One region of the Streptomyces sp. NBC_01255 genome, then DNA from elsewhere that is predicted to be linked to it. Evidence: riboswitches for the same ligand, from Rfam matches in the RefSeq annotation. Region 1 holds a riboswitch; each other region holds the start of a gene.
The links. A riboswitch is a leader RNA that binds a small molecule or an ion and turns the genes downstream of it on or off. The one in region 1 is predicted to bind cobalamin.
Positions count from the first base shown of each region.

Region 2: linked by a shared signal. The riboswitch ahead of OG357_RS08345 (ABC transporter substrate-binding protein) and the one ahead of cobN (cobaltochelatase subunit CobN) in region 1 are both predicted to bind cobalamin.
Region 3: linked by a shared signal. The riboswitch ahead of OG357_RS36150 (energy-coupling factor ABC transporter permease) and the one ahead of cobN (cobaltochelatase subunit CobN) in region 1 are both predicted to bind cobalamin.
Region 4: linked by a shared signal. The riboswitch ahead of OG357_RS12740 (ribonucleoside-diphosphate reductase subunit alpha) and the one ahead of cobN (cobaltochelatase subunit CobN) in region 1 are both predicted to bind cobalamin.

Region 1 is NZ_CP108474.1:4,522,454-4,528,288, forward strand. It holds gene OG357_RS20215 (cobalamin biosynthesis protein CobG) at 1-1,094, opposite strand, end outside; cobalamin riboswitch at 1,172-1,306, shown strand; gene cobN (cobaltochelatase subunit CobN) at 1,348-5,031, shown strand; gene OG357_RS20225 (NAD(P)H-binding protein) at 5,243-5,835, shown strand, end outside.
Region 2 is NZ_CP108474.1:1,932,938-1,938,772, reverse strand. It holds gene OG357_RS08370 (amidohydrolase) at 1-106, shown strand, start outside; gene OG357_RS08365 (TetR/AcrR family transcriptional regulator) at 176-733, shown strand; gene OG357_RS08360 (DJ-1/PfpI family protein) at 873-1,607, shown strand; gene OG357_RS08355 (APC family permease) at 1,927-3,756, shown strand; gene OG357_RS08350 (cold-shock protein) at 3,881-4,087, shown strand; cobalamin riboswitch at 4,148-4,354, shown strand; gene OG357_RS08345 (ABC transporter substrate-binding protein) at 4,421-5,482, shown strand; gene OG357_RS08340 (FecCD family ABC transporter permease) at 5,479-5,835, shown strand, end outside.
Region 3 is NZ_CP108474.1:7,993,911-7,999,745, reverse strand. It holds gene dhaK (dihydroxyacetone kinase subunit DhaK) at 390-1,382, shown strand; gene dhaL (dihydroxyacetone kinase subunit DhaL) at 1,427-2,047, shown strand; gene OG357_RS36170 (PTS-dependent dihydroxyacetone kinase phosphotransferase subunit DhaM) at 2,044-2,454, shown strand; gene OG357_RS36165 (ArsR/SmtB family transcription factor) at 2,528-2,830, shown strand; gene OG357_RS36160 (VOC family protein) at 2,827-3,219, shown strand; gene OG357_RS36155 (RidA family protein) at 3,268-3,660, opposite strand; cobalamin riboswitch at 3,675-3,910, shown strand; gene OG357_RS36150 (energy-coupling factor ABC transporter permease) at 3,939-4,637, shown strand; gene OG357_RS36145 (energy-coupling factor ABC transporter substrate-binding protein) at 4,634-5,044, shown strand; gene cbiQ (cobalt ECF transporter T component CbiQ) at 5,051-5,800, shown strand; gene OG357_RS36135 (ATP-binding cassette domain-containing protein) at 5,797-5,835, shown strand, end outside.
Region 4 is NZ_CP108474.1:2,919,958-2,925,792, reverse strand. It holds gene OG357_RS12745 (ribonucleotide-diphosphate reductase subunit beta) at 1-242, opposite strand, end outside; gene OG357_RS12740 (ribonucleoside-diphosphate reductase subunit alpha) at 242-2,608, opposite strand; cobalamin riboswitch at 2,741-2,867, opposite strand; gene OG357_RS12735 (GNAT family N-acetyltransferase) at 2,932-3,432, opposite strand; gene mctP (monocarboxylate uptake permease MctP) at 3,516-5,162, opposite strand; gene OG357_RS12725 (DUF3311 domain-containing protein) at 5,159-5,440, opposite strand; gene OG357_RS12720 (GntR family transcriptional regulator) at 5,610-5,835, opposite strand, start outside.

The DNA of each region.
Region 1 (5,835 bases):
GCCCCCGGGGCCGCGTCCTCGCGGACGTCCGCGAGGGACTTGGCGCACCCGGGGCGCCCGGTGCAGGCGCTGACGCCCGCCCAGGGGGAGTCGGGCCGGGTGATCAGCCCGGAGGCGGCGAGGGCGGCGAGCCGGTCGCGGTCCTGATGGCCCGCCGCCGCCGCCGCTGCCGCCGCCGCTCCCACGACGACCGCACCGCGCCACGGCGTCAGCCGCACCTCCTCGGCGGGCAGCAGCGCGCGCAGCTGGGCGGCGGTGAGGCGGCCGAGGGGCGCCAGGACGTACAGGGCGGTGGCGCCGAGGGGCCCGGGGGCGAGGGGCGCGCCATCGGGGACTTCTCGTACAGGTAGGGGTACGGGCTCCGCCGCGATCCCCGCGCGGGCGAGCGCGCCCGCCACGTCGGGGGCGCACCCATCCGGCAGCTCCCGCACCCGCCAGGCCCCGTTCCCGGCCTCGCGGGCGGCGTCCAGGAAGGCCCCGGCGGCGGCGAGGGCGGCCCGGGGAGCGTCGGCCCCGCCGACCCGGAAGGCCAGCCCGCCCACGTACAACAGCGCGGCACCCGGCTCCACTGCGACCAAGGTCACATCGCCGCCGAGGCCCGCCACGTCACCGCGCCCGTCGTCGAGGACGAAGAGGAAACGGCCGGACAGCGCCGCCGCCCAGGGCTCGGCGCACAGCAGGGTGTCCAGCTCACGGGCCCACAACTGGACCTCGGGGCCGCCGAGTCCGTCGAGGCCGGCGGCCGGGGAGGCCACGATGTTGCGGACGCGTTCGTGGGTGGGGGAGGGCAGCAGGCCCGCTTCCGCGAGCAGTGCGGCGAGCTCCGCCCCGCAGTCGTCCGCGAGGCCGCGCAGCTCCGCGTTCCCCCGGGAGGTGATGCTGACCCGTCCGTCGCCGAGGATCTCCGCCGCGTCCGCCAGCGCCTCGACCTGACGTGCCGTCAAGCATCCTGCGGGCAGCCGCAGTCGGGCCAGCCGGCCGTCGTCGGCGGCGTGCAGGCGCAGCGCCCCGGGGCAGGCGTCGCCACGGTCCCGTTTGCGAGCTTCGTCCCGTTCGGGCGTCGAGGGTGGGGTGGGCGGCATGGCGGCGAGCATACCCACGGGGAACCGGGCCACCACCGAGTGTGATCCGGCCGACTCCACGGCCCGCCCCGCCCCGCCGACCTCACGATCTAGGATGCAGATCGGCATGGGGTCCCAGGACCCCGGGGAGGAAGCCCGGTGAGAATCCGGCGCGGTCCCGCCACTGTGAGCCCGTACCAGCGATGGCACGGGTGAGTCAGGAACTCCCGCCGTCCACACGACCACCCGGGGCGCGGACAACCCCGAGGAAGGGCCTGCGCACGCCATGCTTCTGCTGCTGTCGCACTCCGACACCGACCTGCTCAGTGCCCGCGCGGCGAACGCCGCCTCGGCCGAGGGAGCCGGCGGCCCGGTCGAGTACCGGTTCGCCAACCCCTCCCGGCTGTCCCTCGCCGAACTGCCCACGCTCCTCGACGGCGTCGATCTCGTCGTCGTCCGCCTCCTGGGCGGCATCCGCTCCTGGGAGGAGGGGATCGACGCGATCCGCGCCACCGGGAAGCCGGTCGTCGTGCTCAGCGGCGAACAGGCCCCCGACGCCCAGCTGATGGAGACCTCGACCGTCCCCGTCGGCGTCGCCACCGAGGCGCACGCCTACCTCGCGCACGGCGGCCCCGGGAACCTGGAGCAGCTGGCCCGCTTCCTCTCCGACACCGTCCTCCTCACCGGCCACGGCTTCGAGGCCCCGGCGCCGGCCCCCACCTGGGGCCCGCTGGAGCGCACCGCCCGGACGACGACCGGCCCGACGATCGCGGTGCTCTACTACCGCGCCCACCACATGAGCGGGAACACCGCCTTCGTGGAAACCCTCTGCGCGGCGATCGAGGACACCGGCGCGCAGGCGCTCCCGCTGTACGTGGCGTCCCTGCGCGCCCCCGAGGCGGAGCTGCTCGACCGGCTCCGTACCGCCGACGCGATCGTCACCACCGTCCTCGCGGCGGGCGGCACCAAGCCCGCCGAGGCGCAGGCCGGCGGTGACGAGGAGGCCTGGGACGCGGGCGCGCTGGCCGGGCTCGACGTACCGATCCTCCAGGCGTTGTGCCTGACCGGTTCGCGCGAGAACTGGGAGGAGAACGACGAGGGCCTGTCGCCGCTGGACGCGGCCAGCCAGGTCGCCGTGCCCGAGTTCGACGGCCGGCTCATCACCGTCCCGTTCTCCTTCAAGGAGATCGACGCGGACGGGCTTCCGGCGTACGTCGCGGACGCCGAGCGCGCCGCCCGCGTCGCCGGGATCGCCGTCCGCCACGCGCGGCTCCGCCACATCCCGAACGCCGAGAAGAAGCTGGCGCTCGTCCTCTCCGCGTACCCGACGAAGCACTCCCGCATCGGCAACGCGGTAGGCCTCGACACCCCCGCCTCCGCCGTCTCGCTCCTCCGCCGCCTGATCGCCGAGGGCTACGACTTCGGCCCGGCCGAAGACCTCCCCGGCCTGATCTCCGGCGACGGCGACGAGCTGATCTACGCCCTCATCGAGGCCGGCGGCCACGACCAGGACTGGCTGACGGAGGAGCAGCTCGCGCGCAACCCCGTCCGCATCCCGGCCGCCGACTACAAGCGCTGGTACGCGACCCTGCCCGAGGAGCTCCGCACGCACGTCGAGGAGCACTGGGGCCCGGCGCCCGGCGAGATGTTCCTCGACCGCTCCCGCAACCCGGAGGGCGACATCGTGCTCGCCGCCCTGCGCCGCGGGAACCTGCTGATCCTCATCCAGCCGCCGCGCGGCTTCGGCGAGAACCCGATCGCGATCTACCACGACCCCGATCTCCCGCCGTCGCACCACTACCTGGCCGCCTACCGCTGGATCGCCGCCCGCGCCGAGGACGGCGGCTTCGGCGCCGACGCCATGGTCCACCTGGGCAAGCACGGCAACCTGGAGTGGCTGCCCGGCAAGAACGCCGGCCTGTCCGCCGCCTGCGGCCCCGACGCGGCACTGGGCGACATCCCGCTGATCTACCCCTTCCTCGTCAACGACCCGGGCGAGGGCACGCAGGCCAAGCGGCGCGTGCACGCGACCCTCGTCGACCACCTGGTGCCGCCGATGGCGCGCGCCGAGTCGTACGGCGACATCGCGCGCCTGGAGCAGCTGCTCGACGAGTACGCGCAGATCTCCTCGATGGACCCGTCGAAGCTGCCCGCGATCCGCGCCCAGATCTGGACGCTGATCCAGGCGGCCAAGCTCGACCACGACCTGGGGCTCCAGGACCGCCCGGAGGACGACGGCTTCGACGACTTCCTGCTGCACGTCGACGGCTGGCTGTGCGAGGTCAAGGACGCCCAGATCCGCGACGGCCTGCACGTCCTGGGCGGCGCGCCGGAGGGCGAGGCCCGCGTCAACCTGGTCCTCTCGATCCTCCGCGCCCGCCAGATCTGGGGCGGTACGCAGGCGCTGCCGGGCCTGCGCGAGGCGCTCGGCCTGGACGAGTCGGCCATGGACCGGGCCAGGACCGACGACATCGAGGAGCGCGCCCGCCGGGTGGTCGAGGCCATGGAGGCCGCCGGCTGGTCCGTGGACGCGATCACGGACGCCGCCGTACTGGGCCTGGGCGCCCCGCCGATGGGCGGCACGGCGTACGGGATCCAGCTGGAGTCCGTGAAGACGGTCCTCCGCTTCGCCTGCGAGCAGGTGGTACCCCGCCTCGCCGGCACGACGGACGAGCTGACCCACGCGGTCCACGCCCTGAACGGCGGCTTCGTCCCGGCGGGCCCGTCGGGCTCCCCGCTCCGCGGCCTGGTCAACGTCCTGCCGACGGGCCGCAACTTCTACTCGGTGGACCCGAAGGCCGTCCCCTCCCGCCTGGCGTGGGAGACGGGCCAGGCCTTGGCCGACTCGCTCCTGGAGCGCTACCGCACGGACAACGGCGAGTGGCCGACCTCCGTCGGTCTCTCCCTCTGGGGTACGAGCGCGATGCGGACCGCAGGCGACGACGTGGCCGAGGCGCTCGCCCTGCTCGGCGTCCGCCCGCTCTGGGACGACGCCTCGCGCCGGGTGAACGGCCTGGAGGCCATCCCCCTCGCCGAACTGAACCGCCCGCGTGTCGACGTCACCCTCCGCATCTCGGGCTTCTTCCGAGACGCGTTCCCGCACGTCATCGGCCTCCTGGACGACGCGGTACGCCTGGTCGCGGCCCTCGACGAACCGGCCACGGACAACTACGTCCGGGCGCACGCGCAGGCCGACCTGGCCGAGCACGGCGACGAGCGGCGCGCGACGACCCGTATCTTCGGCTCCCGGCCGGGGACGTACGGCGCGGGCATCCTCCAGCTGATCGACAGCCGCGACTGGCGCACGGACGCCGACCTCGCGGAGGTCTACACGGTGTGGGGCGGCTACGCCTACGGCCGAGGCCTCGAAGGCCGCCCGGCGCGCGCCGAGATGGAGACGGCGTACAAGCGCATCGCGGTGGCCGCCAAGAACACGGACACCCGCGAGCACGACATCGCCGACTCGGACGACTACTTCCAGTACCACGGCGGCATGGTGGCGACCGTCCGCGCGCTCAAGGGCACGGCCCCCGAGGCGTACATCGGCGACTCCACCCGTCCCGAGACCGTCCGCACCCGCACCCTCGTCGAGGAGACCTCCCGGGTCTTCCGCGCCCGCGTGGTCAACCCGCGCTGGATCGAAGCGATGCGCCGCCACGGCTACAAGGGCGCGTTCGAGCTGGCGGCGACGGTCGACTACCTCTTCGGCTACGACGCCACGACGGGCGTGGTCGCCGACTGGATGTACGACAAACTCACCCAGGAATACGTCCTCGACGCGGACAACCAGGCCTTCCTGAAGGAAGCCAACCCCTGGGCCCTGCACGGCATCGCGGAACGCCTCCTCGAAGCCGAGTCCCGCGGCATGTGGGAGAAGCCGGACCCGGAGACCCTGGCCGCCCTGCGCCAGGTCTTCCTGGAAACGGAAGGCGACCTGGAAGGCGCCGGGGGCACCGACGAGGAGGAGTAACCCTCCCTTCTCACCCGCAAGGTCTCCGAAGGCCTCGCTCACCGCACGGGGGTCGGTGGACGGGGCCTTCGGCATGCCGTGACCTCCGTGCATCGCGGCCCGCCAAGGACCCGGCCCACAGCGCCTGACGGGCACTCCGGTCGGTGCTTGACCTCAACCTTTGTTGATGTACGAGAGTCGTGTCATCGAACCGCGAGACGAGGAGATTCCGATGACACAGCCCAGGATCCTGGTGACCGGCGCGACGGGAAGGGTCGGCGGTGCGGTGGTGGGCCAACTGCACGCGGCGGGCGTGCCCGTGCGGGCGCTGGTGCGTGGGGAGGCGGACTTCCCGGAGGGTGTGCAGGCGGTACGTGGCGATCTCGGTGATCCCGCGTCGTTGGGCCCGGCTCTGGAGGGCGTCGATACGGTCTTCCTGGTGTGGCCGTTCCTGAGTGCCGAGGGTGCGTCGGACGTGATCGACGCGATCGGGAAGCATGCTCGGCGGGTGGTGTACCTGTCGTCCGCCGGGGTCGGGAGCGAGAACGAGGAGCCCGGCGAGGCGATCACCATGTTCCACGCGGAGCTGGAGCGGCTGATCGAGGCATCGGGCCTGGAGTGGACGGCGCTGCGGCCCACCGGGTTCGCGAGCAACACGCTGGGCTGGGCGGAGGAGGTCCGCACCACCGGCGCGGTACGGGCGCCGCTGGCACAGCTGGCCCGCCCGCTGATCCACGAGGCGGACATGGCCGCGGTCGCCGTCCAGGCGCTGACGACCGACACCCTGCTCGGCGCCCGCCCCCTGATCACCGGACCCGAACTGGT
Region 2 (5,835 bases), 2.6 Mb from region 1:
CGCGATCCTCGCCCAAGACCCGTACACCGTCCCGCCGGAACGCCTCCCGGAGGAGGCCGCGGTCACCGCGACGTATCTGGGCGGGCGGCTCACCTGGAGCGGGTGACGGGACGGGCCGGGCGTCCGTCCGTACGGGGACGGGCGGGCCTGTCACCGTGGATAAAGTGGGGCCACGATGACACGTTTCCGCGAGAGCGTCCGGTCTCTCCTGCGCGAGCAAGTGCTCGACGCCGCCTACCGCGTCGTCGCCGCCGAGGGCTGGGGCGGGCTGCGCATGACCGCCATCGCGCGGGCCGCCGGGATCAGCCGCCAGACGCTCTACAACGAGTTCGGCTCGAAGGACGCCATCGGCAACGCCCTGGTCCGGCGCGAGCTGGACGGCTTCCTGCGCGGCATCCAGCGCGAACTCGACGCCCACCGGGGCGAACTGGAGGCCGCGGCCGCCGCCGGGGTCGGCTACACCCTTCAGCAGGCCGCGGACAACCCGCTGATCAAGGGGGTCCTGGTGGCCGAGCGGGGCGGCGAGGGCGCTCTCCTCGCCTCGACGGCGATGGTCGACGCGTATGCGATCGAGACGTGGCCCGATGTGGACGAGGAGTCGCGGCGTCTCGCGGTCGAGACGATCCTGCGGCTCACGGTCAGCCACATCGTCCGGCCCGTGGCCTCCCCGGAGGAGTCGGCGCGGCGCATCGCCCGGATCACGGCGCGGACCGCGTACCCCGGCGGCTGCTGAGGCGCCGCCCGGCCGGGCGCGGGAACCGGGCGGCGGGGCCGTCCGACTGACTCGGCGGGACGGACCGCCGGGAACGACGGTCCGGATCGGCCATCGCGTGCGGCTGTCCCCTTCGTCCGTCCACGATCCGGGGAGAGTCATGAACCGCCGCAACCTGCTCCGTGCCACCTCCGCCCTCGGTGCCGCCTCCGCCGTCGCGGGCGTCGCCGCGGGACCCGCCGAAGCCGCCACGGGACCCGCCCGCACCGGAGCCGCCGCAGAGAAGCCCTTACGCGTCCAGCTCGTCCTCTTCGACGGCGTCGAGGAGCTCGACTTCGCCGCGCCCTACGAGGTGCTCTCGGCCGCCGGATTCTTCACCGACCGCCCGGTGGAGGTCCGTTACGTCGCCACCTCCGGCCCCGGTACCTTCACCGCCGCCTACGGGACGAAGCTCCGCGTCGAGCACCCCTGGGCCCCGCACAGGGCCGACCTGCTCGTCGTGCCCGGCGGCGGCTACGCGCGCCGCGACAGCCCCGGCGTGTGGGCCGAGATCGACAAGGGCGTCCTGCCCCGTGCCCTCGCGGCGGCGGTCCGGCCGGGGCTCACCGTCAGCGCCCTGTGCACGGGCGTGATGCTTCTCGCGGCGGCCGGGCTCACCCGGGGCCGCCCCTGCACCACCCACCACAAGGCCCGGCCCGATCTGGAGCGGCAGGGCGGCGTCCTGAAGAGGGCCCGGGTGGTCGACGACGGCGACCTGGTGACCGCCGGCGGCGTCACGTCCGGTCTGGAGCTCGCCCTCTGGCTGGTCCGCCGCGAGCTGGGCCCGGACGCGGCGAACGGTCTGGAGGCGATGCTCGAGTACGAGGCCCGCGGCACGGTATGGACCCGGGACTGATCGGCGGGCCCCAGGAGGTGCCGTGAAGTCGGCGAGGCCCGGTGACGGACACGGGGGATCTCCGGCACCGGGCCTCTGTTGAAGATTCTACGAGATCGTGGAGGGTGGCCGCACATCGGGGCCGTCCAGGTCACCCGGCACCCGCGTCAAGAACGCGTACGGACCCGGGGGCGCGGCGTCAAGACGGCGGGAAGACGACGGGCAAGGGGTTCCTGGTCACTCCGGAACGGCCGCACGCTGAGCGGACCGGCGGGGACGTCCCGAAACGACGTCCCCGCCACGTCCCACCACGTCCCGCCACGAATGAGGATCCAGACACATGGCCGTCCTGACCACCGAGAACGGTGTCGCGCCCGCCGCTGAGGAACCCCCGGATACCGGTGATCGCCACAAGCTGACCGCCCTGACGGGGCTCGCCGCGCTCTCGCTCGACGCGATGGCGTCCGTGGCCTACGGCCCCGAGGCGATCGTCCTGGTCCTCGCGGCCGCCGGCGGCTACGGGCTCGGCTTCACGCTTCCCGTCACCCTCGCCATCGCCGGCCTGCTGGCCGTCCTCGTGGCCTCGTACCGGCAGGTCATCGCCGCCTTCCCGGACGGCGGCGGCTCGTACGCGGTCGCCAAGGCGCACCTCGGCCGCCGCACCAGCCTGGTCGCCGCGGGCTCCCTGGTCCTCGACTACGTCCTGAACGTGGCCGTCGCCGTCACGGCCGGCGTCGCCGCCCTGACCTCCGCCTTCCCCGGCCTCCACGACGACCGGCTGGGGATCTGCCTTGCCGTCCTCGTCCTGATCACGGCCGTCAACATGCGCGGGATCGTCGACTCCGCCCGGGCGTTCATCGCCCCCACCGCCGTGTTCATCGGCGCGATCCTCGTCCTGATCGTCGTCGGCCTCTTCCGTGACGGCCCGGTCTCCACGGCCGCGTCCGCCGGCCACGCCTCCGCGCTCGCCGCCGACGCCACCACGGTCGGCGCCCTGCTCCTCCTGAAGGCCTTCGCCTCCGGCTGCTCCGCCCTCACCGGCGTCGAGGCCATCGCCAACGCCGTCCCGTCGTTCCGCACCCCCGCCGCCAAGCGGGCGATGCGCGCGGAGGTCGCGCTCGGCGCGCTCCTCGGCGTGATGCTGATCGGCCTCTCCGTACTGATCTCCCGCTTCGGTCTCCAGCCGGTCGAGGGCGTCACCGTCCTCGCCCAGCTGGCCGACGCCTCCCTCGGCCACAACTGGGCCTTCTACGTCGTCCAGTTCGCCACCATGGTGCTGCTCGCGCTCTCCGCGAACACCTCCTTCGGCGGCCTGCCCGTCCTGCTGAAACTGCTGGCCCGCGACAACTACCTGCCGCACGTCTTCGGCCTGAAGGCCGACCGCCAGGTCCACCGCCACGGCGTCGTCTGGCTCGCGGTGGTCTCGGCCGCCCTGCTCGTCTTCTCCGGCGGCGACACCAACACCCTCGTCCCGCTCTTCGCGATCGGCGTCTTCGTCGGCTTCACCCTCGCGCAGACCGGCATGGTCCTGCACTGGCGGGCGACCCGTCAGTGGGGCAGGGCCGCGCTCAACGGGCTCGGCGCCGTCCTCACCGGCGTCTCCGCGATCGTCGTCACCGCCACCAAGTTCCACGACGGGGCCTGGCTGATCGTGATCGCCCTCCCGGTCCTGGTCCTCGCTTTCGAGGCCGTCCACCGCGCCTACGGCCGGATCGGCGAGCGGCTCGGCGTCGGCCGCGTCCCCGAGCCGCCGCACCGCGCGCGCTCCCTCGTCCTGGTCCCGGTCTCGTCCCTGAACCGCCTCACCAGCGAGGCGCTGACCGCCGCGGTCTCCCTCGGCGACGAGGTCCGGGCGGTCACCGTCTGCCACCCGGACCCGGAGGACCGGGCCCTGACCGAAGCCCTGGAGCGCGACTGGGCCCTGTGGAACCCGGGCGTCCCCCTCGTCCGGCTCCCCTCGGAGCGCCGCACGCTCGGGCGCCCGATCACCGCGTACGTCCACGGCCTCCGGGAGGCCGAACCCGACACCCGGATCACCGTCCTGATCCCGGAGGCCGAACCGGAACGGCTCTGGCAGCGGCCTCTCCAGAACCGCCGGGGCGCGCTCGTCGCCCGGGCCGTCCGCCGCGACACGGACGCCGTCGTCTGCCGCCTCCGTTTCACGGTGTAGGGAACACCCACGACGGTCTCCCGCGACGGTCTCCCATGGCGGTCTCCCATGACGGGCGAAGTGCGGGCCGACGGGGTAGATCTCCCCTGAGAGGCACTTCGCCGGTGACGACAGGGAGGCCGCCGTGGAAGGCAGAAGCAAAGGGTTCGTGCAGTCCTTCAACCGTCTCGGCGGGTACGGCTTCGTCGTCCCGGTGGATTCCGAGGAACAGGTGTACTTCAGCGCCGCGGACATCGAGGGAGAGCTGCAGACGGTCTCCGAGGGCCAGCAGGTCACCTTCGTCCTCGTCCTCGGCGACGGCCGCTTCGAGGCGAAGGAGCTGCGCCTCTGACCTGCGGGGTGTCTTGCCGATCAGGCCGGGCTCGCGGCCGGAGGTGCGACGGGTCCCCGGTGGTACTGTGCCGAGGCCAGTCGCACCTTTGCGCTCACCCGAACGGGCGAGCGTACGGGTCAGGGAATCCGGTGGGAAACCGGAGCTGACGCGCAGCGGTGAGGGCGACGGGCGGAGCATCGGCCACTGGGCGGCGGAACAGGCCCGGGAAGGCGCCCCGTCCGGATGACCCCGAGTCCGAAGACCTGCTGGCGGCCCCGGCGTCACGCCGTCGACCGGGGAGCACCGTACGACAGGCTCCGCGTATGAGCCGTGGACGCAGAGGAATGCTCCGTGCCGCTCGCACACCCCGTCCGTTCCGCCGCGCTGTTTCTCGCCGGCACCCTGACCCTGCTCGTGACCGCGACGGGCTGTGGCGGCGGACCCGCCACGACGCCGTCGGCGAAGAGCTCAGCCGGTGGCTCGGGCTCCGGCTACCCCGTGACTCTCGACAACTGCAGTGAGCGCGTACGGATCGACCGCCCGCCCCGGCGGGCCGTCGCGCTCGACCAGGGAGCCGCCGAGATCCTGCTCTCCCTCGGCCTGGCCGACCGGATGGTCGGCACCGGAACGTGGACCGACCCCGTCCTCAAGGGGCTTGAGGCGCAGAACGCGAAGGTGCCGCGCCTCGCCGACCGTTACCCCTCCTTCGAGAAGGTGCTCGACACCGAACCCGACTTCGCCGCCGCCTCGTTCGCGTACACCCTCGGGAAGGGCGGCGTCGCGCCCCGCGAGCAGTTCGCGAAGCTCGGCGTCCCCACCTACGTCTCGCCGACCGACTGTGCCGACAAGGACAACAGCGGCGACGGCGACGGTGTCCGCACCCGGCCGCTCACGATGGAGACCGTCCACGGCGAGATCCGGGACCTGGCCCGGGTGTTCGGAGTGCCGGAGCGAGGCGAGAAGCTCGTCGCCGAGCTCAGGGGCCGGGTGGCGAAGGCCGCTTCGGCGGGCGACTTCAAGGACGTCTCCGTCCTCTACTGGTTCGCCAACGCCGAGTCCCCCTACATGGCGGGCTGTTGCGGCGCCCCCGGCATCGTGACCCGCGCGCTCGGCGCGAAGAACGTCTTCGACGACACGCGCGAGGAGTGGCCCCAGATCAACTGGGAGACCGTCGCGGACCGCGACCCGGACGTGCTCGTCATCGGCGATCTGACCCGCCGTTCCCAGTCGGCGGAGAGCGCCGCGAAGAAGATCGCGTTCCTGGAGTCCGACCCGGTCACGAGGAACATGACGGCGGTGAGGAAGAAGCGGTACGTGCTGCTCAGCGGCCAGGCGATGAACCCCACGATCCGTACCGTCGAAGGCGTCGAGAAGGTGGCGGCCGCGCTCCGCTCGTACGGGCTCGCCAAGTGACCCTCACCCGCCCCGCCCGCCCCGCCGCGCCCCGTCCTCCCGGTTCCCGGCCTCCCACCCGGTCGACCACGGTGCGGCGCGGCGGCCGGGCACTGGCGTGGGCCGTGGCGGGGCTCGCCGTCCTCTGCGCGTCGGTCGCCGCGGCGATCACCATCGGGCCGGCGGACATCCGCGTCGGCGAGGTGTGGTCCGTCGTCGTCGCCCATCTGACCGGGGGCGCCTCGGACCTGTCCCCGATCCGGGACGGGATCGTCTGGAACCTGCGCCTGCCCCGCACCCTCCTCGCGGCCGTGTGCGGCGCCGGACTCGCCGTGTGCGGGGCGGTGATGCAGTCGCTCCTGCGCAACCCGCTC
Region 3 (5,835 bases), 3.5 Mb from region 1:
AACTGTATTACCTGCCAGCTCATCTGTGGCCTGCGTTTCGAGCATGCATCCCCGCGCACGGACACTCGCCATCCAGCCGGCCACAGTTGAGCCCCGAGGCGCCACACAAAGCCTGCCGACACGGGATCGGCCACCTCCGGCCGCGACGCACCAGTGCGCAACCGGACCCCCATGCCGATAATTGCGCCATCATGCACAAGTGCAAAGAGCACCCAGCTCAACCCATCCCTGACGGGCAGTCAGAAAAGTCAGCAACAGGTCAGCACCAGTACCGCTCGAAACCGCCCCCGGGCGCCATGAACCGCCAAGATCAATGACCGGCCTCACCCATTCTGACCTGCGAAAAGCCTGCTCAGCCACATGCCTGCTAGTCTCACCAGGAGGTATCCGTGAGGATGCTGATCAACGTCCCGGAGACCGTCGTGGCCGACGCTCTGCGCGGGATGGCCGCCGCCCACCCCGAGCTGACCGTGGACGTGGGGCGGCGGATCGTCGTGCGGCGGGATGCTCCCGTGGCCGGGAAGGTCGCGCTGGTGTCCGGGGGCGGGTCCGGGCACGAGCCGTTGCACGGCGGGTTCGTGGGGCCCGGGATGCTGTCGGCGGCGTGCCCCGGGGAAGTTTTCACGTCGCCCGTGCCCGAGCAGATGGTGCGGGCCGCGGCCGCCGTCGACAGCGGCGCCGGGGTGCTGTTCGTCGTCAAGAACTACACCGGCGACGTGCTCAACTTCGAGATGGCGGCGGAGCTCGCCGAGGACGAGGGCATCCAGGTCGCGAAGGTCCTGGTCGACGACGACGTGGCGGTGACCGACAGCCTGTACACGGCGGGGCGGCGTGGGACCGGGGGCACCCTGTTCGTGGAGAAGATCGCGGGGGCCGCCGCCGAGGAAGGCGCCCCACTGGCGCGGGTGGAGGCGATCGCCCGCCAAGTGGACGCGCGCTGCCGGTCCTTCGGGGTCGCGCTGAGCGCGTGCACCACCCCCGCCAAGGGCAGCCCCACCTTCGATCTCCCCGACGGCGAGCTGGAGTTGGGCATCGGCATCCACGGCGAGCCGGGCCGCGAGCGGCGCGCCATGATGACCTCGCGGGAGATCGCGGACTACGCCGTCGACATCGTGGTCGAGGACCTGCGTCCGTCCGGTCCGGTGCTCGCGCTGGTCAACGGCATGGGCGGGACCCCGCTGCTCGAACTGTACGGCTTCAACGCCGAGGTGCAGCGGGTGCTGGCCGAGCGCCGGATCCCGGTGGCCCGGACACTCGTCGGGAACTACGTGACGTCGCTCGACATGGCCGGCTGCTCGGTGACCCTGTGCGAGGTGGACGAGGAGCTGCTGCGCTTGTGGGACGCGCCGGTGCAGACGCCCGCGCTGCGCTGGGGTCGGTGAGGCAACGTAGGGGAGACGGTGTGGGAGAGGGAAAGGACGCAGACATGGGTGAGACATTCGGCGCGGAGTTTCTCGTGCGGTGGCTGGAGGCGATGGCCGGGGCCGTCGACCGTGAGGCCGATCGGCTCACCGAGCTGGACTCGGCGATCGGTGACGCCGACCACGGCGTCAATCTGAAGCGAGGGTTCGCGGCCGTGGCGGAGCTGCTGGCGAAGGAACCGCCCGCGACGCCCGGTGCGGTGCTCGTCGCCGCGGGGCGGCAGCTGATCTCCACGGTGGGCGGTGCTTCGGGGCCGCTGTACGGGACGCTGCTGCGCCGTACGGGCAAGGCGCTGGGCAAGGGCGAGCGGGTCGACCGGGAGCGGCTCGCGGAGGCGTTCGGTGCAGGTGTGGCCGCCGTGGCCCAGTTGGGCGGCGCCCAGGTGGGCGACAAGACGATGCTGGACGCGCTCGTCCCGGCCGTGGAGGGGCTGTGGAGCTCCTTCGGGGCGGCGCGCGCGGCGGCCGAGGAGGGCGCGCTCGCGACCGTACCGCTCCAGGCGCGCAAGGGCAGGGCCAGCTATCTCGGCGAGCGGTCGATCGGGCACCAGGACCCGGGGGCGACGTCGTCGGCGCTGTTGTTCGCCGAGCTCGCCGCCACAGCCCGTACGGAGGGTGCCGCGTGAGCGAGACCGCGCCGGTCGGCATCGTGCTGGTCTCGCACAGCGCGGATGTCGCGGCCTCGGTGGCGGCGCTGGCCCAGGGCCTCGCGGGCAGCGGCGGGACGGCGCCGATCCGGCCGGCAGGCGGGCTCCCCGACGGCGGTCTCGGGACGAGCGCCGAGCTGATCTGCGCGGCGGCGGAGGCCGTCGACGGCGGCGCCGGGGTGGCGCTCCTCGTCGACCTGGGCAGTGCGGTCCTGACGGTGAAGGCGCTGCTCGCCGAGGGCGACGAGCTGCCGGAGGGCGCCCGGCTGGTCGACGCGCCGTTCGTCGAGGGCGCGGTCGCGGCGCTGGTGACGGCGAGCGCGGGCGGGGATCTCGACGCGGTCGCCGCGGCGGCGTCGGAGGCGTACGCCTATCGCAAGGAGTGAGGCAGGAGGGACGGAGGGAAGGGGCGAGGGTGTCGACTTGATAAGCAAGTGAGGAGTTGCCTATCCTGGGGTGGTGGCCGACGACCTTTTCAAAGCCCTGGCCGACCCCACCCGCCGCACGATCCTCGACGAGCTCACGGAGAAATCCGGACAGACACTGTTCGAGATCTGTTCGCGCCTGAGCATGAAGCATCAGCTCGGCATCTCGCGCCAGGGGGTCTCCCAGCACCTCGCCGTGCTGGAGGCCGCCGGGCTCGTCGAGACCAGGCGAGAGGGCCGCTACAAGTTCCACGACCTGAACACCACCCCCTTGCGGCACATCACCGAGCGATGGCCCGTGCCCGACACCCCAGGACCGGAGAAGAGCACCTCATGAAGATCCATCTGACCAGCGTCTTCGTCGACGACCAGGCCAAGGCCGAGCGTTTCTACACCGAGATCCTCGGCTTCGTGAAGAAGCACGACGTCCCGCTGGGCGAGACGGACCGGTGGCTGACCGTCGTCTCGCCCCACGAGCCCGCCGGCACCGAACTCCTCCTGGAGCCCGCCGGCCATCCGGCGGTCAAGCCGTACCGCGACGCGCTGGTCCAGGACGGCATCCCGCTGGCCCAGTTCGCGGTCGACGACGTGCAGGCGGAGTACGCCCGTCTGCGCGGCCTCGGCGTCCACTTCACCCAGGAGCCCCTGGAGATGGGCCCCGTCACCACCGCCGTCTTCGACGACACCTGCGGCAACCTGATCCAGATCGCGACGGAGCCTAAGTAGTACGAAGCGGTGGCGGGCCGGCCACCGGTCGGCCCGCTCTCCCCGCCGTCAGCCGACGACGGCGTCGAGCTCCACCTCGACGAGCCATGCGGGATCGATGAACCGCGAGACCTCGACGAAGGTCGTCACCGGCCGAACCTCCGAGAACCGCTCCCCGTGTGCCCGCGCGGCCTCCTTCCACGAGGTCACGTCGGTCAGCATGACGCGGGTGCGCACGACGTCCTCCAGTGACGCACCCGCCGCCTTCAGTGCCTCCTCGGCGATGTCGAGACACCTGACGGTCTGGGCGTACACGTCACCCGGCGCGACGGCGGCCCCGTCGTCGCCGATGGGAGCGGTCCCGGCGACCGCCACGTACGCACCCTTTCGAACGGCCCGGGAAAAGCCGATCTCCGGTTCGAGTGGGGACCCGGAACTGACCCTCTGTCGAACATCACTCACCGCTCCGTGCTCCTCCGCGTTGTAATGCACCTGGTCAACGCACTAGTGTCGCAGGGCCTTGGTGTACGGGAAACCGGTGCGGTACCGGTGCGGCCCTCGCCACTGTGATCGGGAGTTCCGGCTCCACACCCATGGGAGACCCCCGCGGGCAAGCCACTGGACCGTTGTGGGAGACCACCGCGGTGTGGGAAGGCGGAGTCGGGACGTATGACCGTCAGCCAGGAGACCGGCCAGGGTGCGTTGTCCATCCACGAGGTGCTGGAGAGGGTCTCCCAACCATGCATATAGCCGAGGGGTATCTGCCCCCCGTTCACGCCGCCGCCTGGGGCGTCGCGGCCGCTCCGTTCGTCGTCCACGGGGTTCGCGCGCTCACCCGTGAGGTGCGTTCCAACCCCGAGTCCACTCTGCTGCTCGGCGCCTCCGGCGCCTTCACGTTCGTCCTGTCCGCGCTCAAACTCCCTTCGGTGACGGGCAGTTGCTCGCATCCGACGGGTACGGGTCTGGGCGCGATCCTCTTCCGGCCGCCGATCATGGCGGTCCTCGGGACGATCACCCTGCTCTTCCAGGCCCTGCTGCTCGCCCACGGCGGGCTCACCACGCTCGGCGCGAACGCCTTCTCGATGGCGATCGTCGGGCCCTGGGCGGGGTACGGGACCTATCTGCTGGTGCGCCGGTTCGGTGCGCCGCTGATGGTCGCCGTCTTCTTCGGCGCGTTCGTCGCCGATCTGTCCACGTACTGCGTCACGAGCGTCCAGCTCGCGCTGGCCTTCCCCGACCAGGGCAGCGGCATCATGGGCGCCCTGGCCAAGTTCGGTTCCATCTTCGCCGTGACACAGATCCCGCTGGCGGTGAGCGAGGGCCTGCTCACCGTGCTCGTGATGCGGCTGCTCATGCAGTCCAGCAAGGGCGAGCTGACCCGGCTGGGCGTCCTGACCCGGTCCGCCACGAAGCGACACGAGGAGGCGGCCGCGCGATGAGCTTCACCGTCAGCCGGAACACGAAGATCAACGCCCTGCTCCTGCTCGTCGTCGCCGCGCTCGCCGTGCTGCCGCTCGCGCTGGGGCTCGGCGACCACAAGGAAGAGCCGTTCACCGGGGCGGACGCGGAGGCGGAGACCGCGATCGCGGAGCTCCAGCCGGACTACGAGCCGTGGTTCAGCCCCCTGTACGAGCCGCCGTCCGGCGAGATCGAGTCGGCACTGTTCGCCCTCCAGGCGGCGCTGGGCGCCGGTGTCCTCGCCTACTACTTCGGTGTGCGGCGCGGACGTCGGCAGGGTGAGGCCCGCGCGCTGGCGTCGCAGGCCGGCGAGGGTGCGGAGAGCGCGGACACAGCGGGTGCCGCGACCGCGGGCTCCCGCATCGAAGCCGAGGGCAAGGACGCGTAGCCGCCCATGTTGCCGATCGACGCGGCGGCGCACAGCAGTCGCTGGCGCCGCCGCCATCCCGTCGAGAAGGCCCTGCTCGGCTTCGGTCTCACGCTCTGCGCGGTGTGTCTGCCGCCGTGGCCGGGTGCGGTGCTCGTCGCGGCGGCCACGCTCGCGGTCCTGCTGGGCCCGGCCGGGGTGGCGGGCCGTCAGTTGTGGCGGGCGTTCCGCGTGCCGCTCGGGTTCTGCGTCACGGGCGCGGTGCCGCTGCTCTTCGAGGTGGGCGGGGCGCGGGGGTTCGTGGCCCTCGCGCCCGGCGGGCCCGTCCACGCGGGCGAGCTGCTGCTGCGGACCGCCGCCGCCTCGCTGGGGGTGCTGCTCTTCGCGTTCACGACGCCCGTCTCCGACGTGCTCCCCCGGCTCGTCCGTGCGGGGGTGCCCGCTCCCGTGGTGGACGTGGCGCTCGTGATGTACCGGATCATCTTCCTGCTCCTCGACTCCCTGTCCAAGATCCGCCAGGCGCAGGCCGCCCGCCTCGGGCACACCACCCGGGCGGCGACCTGGCGTTCGCTCGCCGGGCTCGGCGCCACGGCGTTCGTGCGCGCCTTCGACCGGGCGCAGCGCCTGCAGTCGGGGCTCGCCGGGCGCGGCTACGACGGGACCCTGCGGGTCCTGGTCCCCACGGCCGCGGTCTCCCGCCGGTTCCTGGCGGCGGCCGTCGGGCTCCTCTGCGGGCTCGTCGCCCTCACCCTCGTACTCGAAAGGTTCCTGCCGTGACGTCTCCGACGACCTCCGCGACGCCCGTCGTGGAG
Region 4 (5,835 bases), 1.6 Mb from region 1:
ACGAGGTTGTTCGACACGATCGAGTCGCCGGTCGCGAAGAACGCGACGAGCCGGCCGATCATGTGCTGCTCACCGGGGGTGAGCTTCGCGAGGTCGGCGACGTCCGAGTGGAGGTCGACCTCCTCCACGGTCCACGTGTTCTTGATCGCGTCGCGGTAGCGCTCGTAGAAGTCCGGGTAGCGCATCGGACGGAGGGTCAGTTCGAAGCCCGGGTCGAGCAGGTTCTTGTTGTCGCTGGACATTACTGGCAGGCCTCGCAGGACTCGGGGTTTTCGAGAGAGCAGGCGAGGGCCTCTTCGGGGGTCGCCTGTACGGGGATGGGCGCGGCGGCCGTCGTCGACGCCTGGGCGGCGCGGGCGATCCGGGTCGCCGGGCGCGAGCGCAGGTAGTACGTCGTCTTCAGCCCCTGCTTCCAGGCGTACGCGTACATCGACGACAGCTTGCCGATCGTCGGCGTCTCCAGGAACAGGTTCAGGGACTGCGACTGGTCGAGGAACGGGGTGCGGGCGGCGGCCATGTCGATCAGGCCGCGCTGCGGGATCTCCCAGGCCGTGCGGTACAGCTCGCGCACCTCGGCCGGGATCCAGGTGAAGCCCGCGACCGAGCCGCTGGCGTCGCGCAGCGCGTCCCGGGTCTGGGCGTCCCACACGCCGAGCCGCTTCAGCTCGTCGACGAGGTACGAGTTGACCTGGAGGAACTCGCCCGACAGCGTCTCGCGCTTGAAGAGGTTGGAGACCTGCGGCTCGATGCACTCGTAGACGCCCGCGATCGAGGCGATGGTCGCCGTCGGCGCGATCGCCAGGAGCAGGCTGTTGCGCATGCCGACCGCGGCGATCCGCTCGCGCAGCGCGGCCCAGCGCTCGGGCCAGTTGAGCTCCACGTCGTAGTGGTCGGGGTGCAGGACACCACGGGCCGTGCGGGTCTTGTCCCAGGCGGGGACCGGGCCGCTGCGCTCGGCGAGGTCGGCGGAGGCCTCGTACGCGGCGAGCATGATCCGCTCGGCGATACGGGTCGACAGCGCGCGCGCCTCGGGGGAGTCGAAGGGCAGCTTCAGCTGGAAGAAGACGTCCTGGAGGCCCATCGCGCCCAGGCCCACCGGCCGCCAGCGGGCGTTGGAACGCCCGGCCTGCTCGGTCGGGTAGAAGTTGATGTCGACGACCCGGTCGAGGAAGGTGACGGCCGTGCGGACGGTCGCGTCGAGCCGCTCCCAGTCGATGTCCTGGGTCGAAGCGTCCACGAACGCGCCGAGGTTGACCGAGCCCAGGTTGCAGACCGCGGTCTCGCCGTCGTCCGTGACCTCCAGGATCTCCGTGCAGAGGTTGGAGGAGTGGACGGTGTGGCCGGGCTCGGCGGTCTGGTTGGCCGTCCGGTTCGAGGCGTCCTTGAAGGTCATCCAGCCGTTGCCGGTCTGGGCCAGGGTCCGCATCATCCGGCCGTACAGGTCACGGGCCGGCATGGTCTTGCGGGCCAGGCCCTTGGCCTCGGCGGCGCGGTAGGCGGCGTCGAACTCCTCGCCCCACAGGTCGACGAGCTCGGGCACGTCGGCCGGGGAGAACAGCGACCACTCGGCGTCCGCGTTGACCCGGCGCATGAACTCGTCCGGGATCCAGTGCGCCAGGTTGAGGTTGTGCGTACGGCGCTGGTCCTCGCCCGTGTTGTCGCGGAGCTCCAGGAACTCCTCGATGTCCGCGTGCCAGGTCTCCAGGTAGACGGCGGCGGCGCCCTTGCGGCGGCCGCCCTGGTTCACGGCGGCGACGGAGGCGTCGAGGGTCTTGAGGAACGGCACGATGCCGTTGGAGTGCCCGTTGGTGCCGCGGATGAGGGAACCGCGGGCGCGGATGCGGGAGTAGGAGAGGCCGATGCCGCCCGCGTGCTTCGAGAGGCGCGCGACCTGGTGGTAGCGGTCGTAGATGGAGTCCAGTTCGTCCTGCGGGGAGTCGAGGAGGTAGCAGGAGGACATCTGCGGGTGGCGGGTGCCGGAGTTGAAGAGCGTGGGGGAGGACGGGAGGTAGTCCAGGCGGCTCATCAGGCCGTACAGGGCGGCCACTTCGTCGAGCGCGCGGACGCTGTCGTCCTCGGCGAGGCCGCAGGCGACGCGGAGCATGAAGTGCTGCGGGGTCTCGATCACCTTGCGGGTGATCGGGTGGCGCAGCAGGTAGCGCGAGAAGAGGGTGCGCAGACCGAAGTAGCCGAAGCGGTCGTCGGCGGCCTGGTCGACGGTCGCGTCGAGCCGGTCCGCGTGCAGCGCGACGAAGTCGGCGGTGCGGTCGGCGATCAGACCCTCGTGGTGACCGACGGCCACGGAGGCGGAGAAGCACACCGCGCCCTGGCTCGCGGCCTCGTCGGCGATGGTGATCGTCAGGAGCCGGGCGGCGAGCCGGGAGTAGGCCGGGTCCTCGGAGATCAGGCCGGCGGCCGCCTCGGTGGCCAGCTCGCGCAGTTCCGCCTCGTCCGCCGTGGCGCTGCGGCCGCGGAGCGCGGCGGCGGCGACCTTGCCGGGGTCGGTGTCGGGCAGGTCGGCGGTGAGATCGGTCAGGGTCCGCAGCAGCACGGTGCCGGGTCCGTCGCTCTCGATCGCCGTGGCCGGATCGGCGGGCGCGATGGTCACGTGGGGCTCTCCCTCGCTCGGCTCGGGGCCGCGGGCGGGGGAAGGCGGGCAGGCGGGCATCCGTACGCCGGATGCGCCGCGTCCACCGGCCCACTCCGCGAGGCCCGGACGTCAGTGACACCCGGAACGGTCGGACCGGGCGCGCTGTCGGCAGGTCCTCGGACTCGCCTCGTACGCGCGTATGGGTACGAAGCACACCGTTGCGGGACAGTTCCGGATTCGCGCCGGATTTCCCTGCGTCGACAGCGAGCATGAGCATACATGTGGGGGGCGCCGCTTGCGGCACCCCCCACATGTTGTGTCGCCCTCGGTTGCTTTGGGTGTCAGAACTCCAGGGCGTAGGTCCGCAGCCGGTGGCCGGGAACCGGCTCCCAGTCCCGCTCCGGGGTGCGGACGAAGCCCATCCGCTCGTAGATCCGGTGCGCGGAGACCATCTTCGCGTCCGTGGAGAGCACGAGCCGCGCGCACTCCGGCACGGCCCGCGCGCGGTCCGCGCAGTGGCGTACGAGCGACTCTCCGACGCCCCTGCCGCGGGCCTCCGGCGCGACCACGAGCATCCGGAACTCGGCCTCGCCGACGACGGCTATGTCCGCCCAGGTGGTGTCGCCCTGGGCGTAGGTCACGCCGCCGATGATCCGCTCGTCCGCGTCGACGGCGACGAGCACCTCGGCCTCGCGGGCCCGGCGGGCCGTGTCGCGCAGCACGGCCAGATAGAAGTCGTCCTCGCCGTGGAGCAGCAGCCCGTCGTTCAGATAGGTCAGCCCGGTGAGATCCCCGAGCTCCTCGTACTCCTCGGGCCGTACCGCCCTGATCGTGAAGTCCATGGGGCCAGTCTGCCTCGCGAGGCACGCGCAGGGGCCCGGGACCTCCTGGCGGAGATCCCGGGCCCCGTGGCCGTACCGCGAGGTCAGTGCACTCCGGCGCCGACCTTCGCGTCCGGCGTCGGGTCCGTGTCCGGCTTCGCCGTGCGGGCCGGCGCGTCGGCCGTGTAGTCCGACGGGGACGTCTCGTCGATGCCCTCGGGGGCCTTCACGGCCTTGAGGACGAAGGTCAGGACGACCGTGACGACGAGGTTGAGGACGAAGGCGGTGAGACCGATGTAGCCGATCTCGCCGATGCCCGGGATCTCGGCGGAGGAACCGCCGAAGTGCTTCTGCGTCGGGCTGGCGACGCCGTACGCGGCGACCGTGCCGTAGACCATGCCGACGGCCCAGCCGGCGAGCAGCGCCCAGCGGTGGAACCAGCGGGTGAAGAGGCCGCCGACCAGCGCCGGGAAGGTCTGGAGGATCCAGATGCCGCCGAGGAGCTGGAAGTTGATCGCGACCGTCTTGTCCATGGTGAGGACGAAGGCGAGCGCGCCGACCTTCACCAGGAGCGAGACGAGCTTGGAGACCTTGGTCTCCTGGGCCGGGGTCGCGTCCGGTTTGATGAAGTCCTTGTAGATGTTGCGGGTGAAGAGGTTGGCCGCGGCGATCGACATGATCGCGGCCGGGACGAGCGCGCCGATGCCGATCGCGGCGAAGGCGACGCCCGCGAACCAGTCCGGGAACATGGTCTCGAAGAGCTGCGGGATGGCGAGCTGGCCGTTCTTGACCTGGATCCCGGCGGCGATCGCCATGAAGCCGAGCAGCGCGAGCAGGCCCAGCATCAGCGAGTACAGCGGCAGGATCGTGGTGTTGCGGCGGATCACCTCACGGCTCCGCGAGGACAGCGTCGCCGTGATGGAGTGCGGGTACATGAAGAGCGCGAGCGCCGAGCCGAGCGCCAGCGTCGCGTACGTCCACTGGCCGGCCTCGCCGGGGACGAGCGTGCCGCGCGGCTTGCCGGTCGCCTCGTTGGTCTGCGCGTACGCCTCGCCGGCCTTGGCGAAGATCTCGTCGAAGCCGCCGAGCTTGATCGGGATGTAGATGATCGCCACGGCGATGACGATGTAGATCAGGGTGTCCTTGACGAAGGCGATGAGCGCCGGGGCGCGCAGGCCCGAGGAGTACGTGTACGCCGCGAGGACACCGAAGGCGATGAGCAGCGGCAGGTCCTTGATGAACCAGTGCGTGGTCTCGCCGCCGCCGACGCCCATCACGTCCAGGACGGCCTGGATGCCGACGAGCTGGAGCGCGATGTACGGCATGGTCGCGAGGATGCCGGTGACGGCGACCGCGAGCGACAGGCCCTTGGAGCCGAAGCGGCCGCGCACGAAGTCGGAGGTGGTGACGTATCCGTGCTTGTGCGAGACCGACCAGAGGCGCGGCAGGAAGGTGAAGATCAGCGGGTACACCAGGATCGTGTACGGGACGGCGAAGAAGCCGGCCGCGCCCGCCGCGTAGATGGCCGCCGGGACGGCGACGAAGGTGTACGCGGTGTAGAGGTCGCCGCCGAGCAGGAACCACGTCACCCAGGTGCCGAACGACCGGCCGCCCAGGCCCCATTCGTCGAGGCTGTTCTCGTTCTCGGCCCTGCGCCAGCGCGAGGCGAGGAATCCCATGACCGTGACGGCCAGGAAGAAGAAGATGAATACGGCGAGCGCGACGCCGTTCACGCCGGTCACGTCCTTCATCGCACGTCACCTCCCTTGCGGCCTCGCTGGTCCAGCTGCCACAGCTTGTACGCGATCATGGTGAGTGCGGTGGAGACGAGCACCCAGAGCATCTGGTACCAGTAGAAGAACGGGATGCCGGCGAAGAGCGGTTCGGTCTTCGCGTAGGAGCTCACCCAGAGCATCGCCACGAACGGCGCGAACAGGCAGAGCGCTATCACCACCCGCAGGGGGGTGATGACGGGTTGTTTCCCTTGTGTCGTTTCTGCCGTTTCCGGCACCTCTGACGCCTCTGACATGGCGATTTCGTCCCCTCGCTGATCACCTCGGTAATGCTGGGGAAATCTAGGGGACGCCTACGCTCCGCGGAACCCCTGTCCGCATAACGGAAGCGAATCCCCTGGAACACGAAAAGGAGGAGGGCCGCCGGGACTTCGGCGACCCTCCTCCTCAGGCGTGCGGATCCGCTCAGCCGTTGGGCCGCTTGAGGCGCGCCACGAACTTGTACCGGTCGCCGCGGTAGACGGACCGTACCCACTCCACCGGCTCGCCCTGGGCGTCCAGGGAATGGCGGGAAAGCATCAGCATCGGCAGGCCCACGTCCGTACCGAGCAGACCGGCCTCGCGCGGGGTGGCGAGGGAGGTCTCGATGGTCTCCTCGGCCTCGGCAAGGTGCACGTCGTAGACCTCGGCG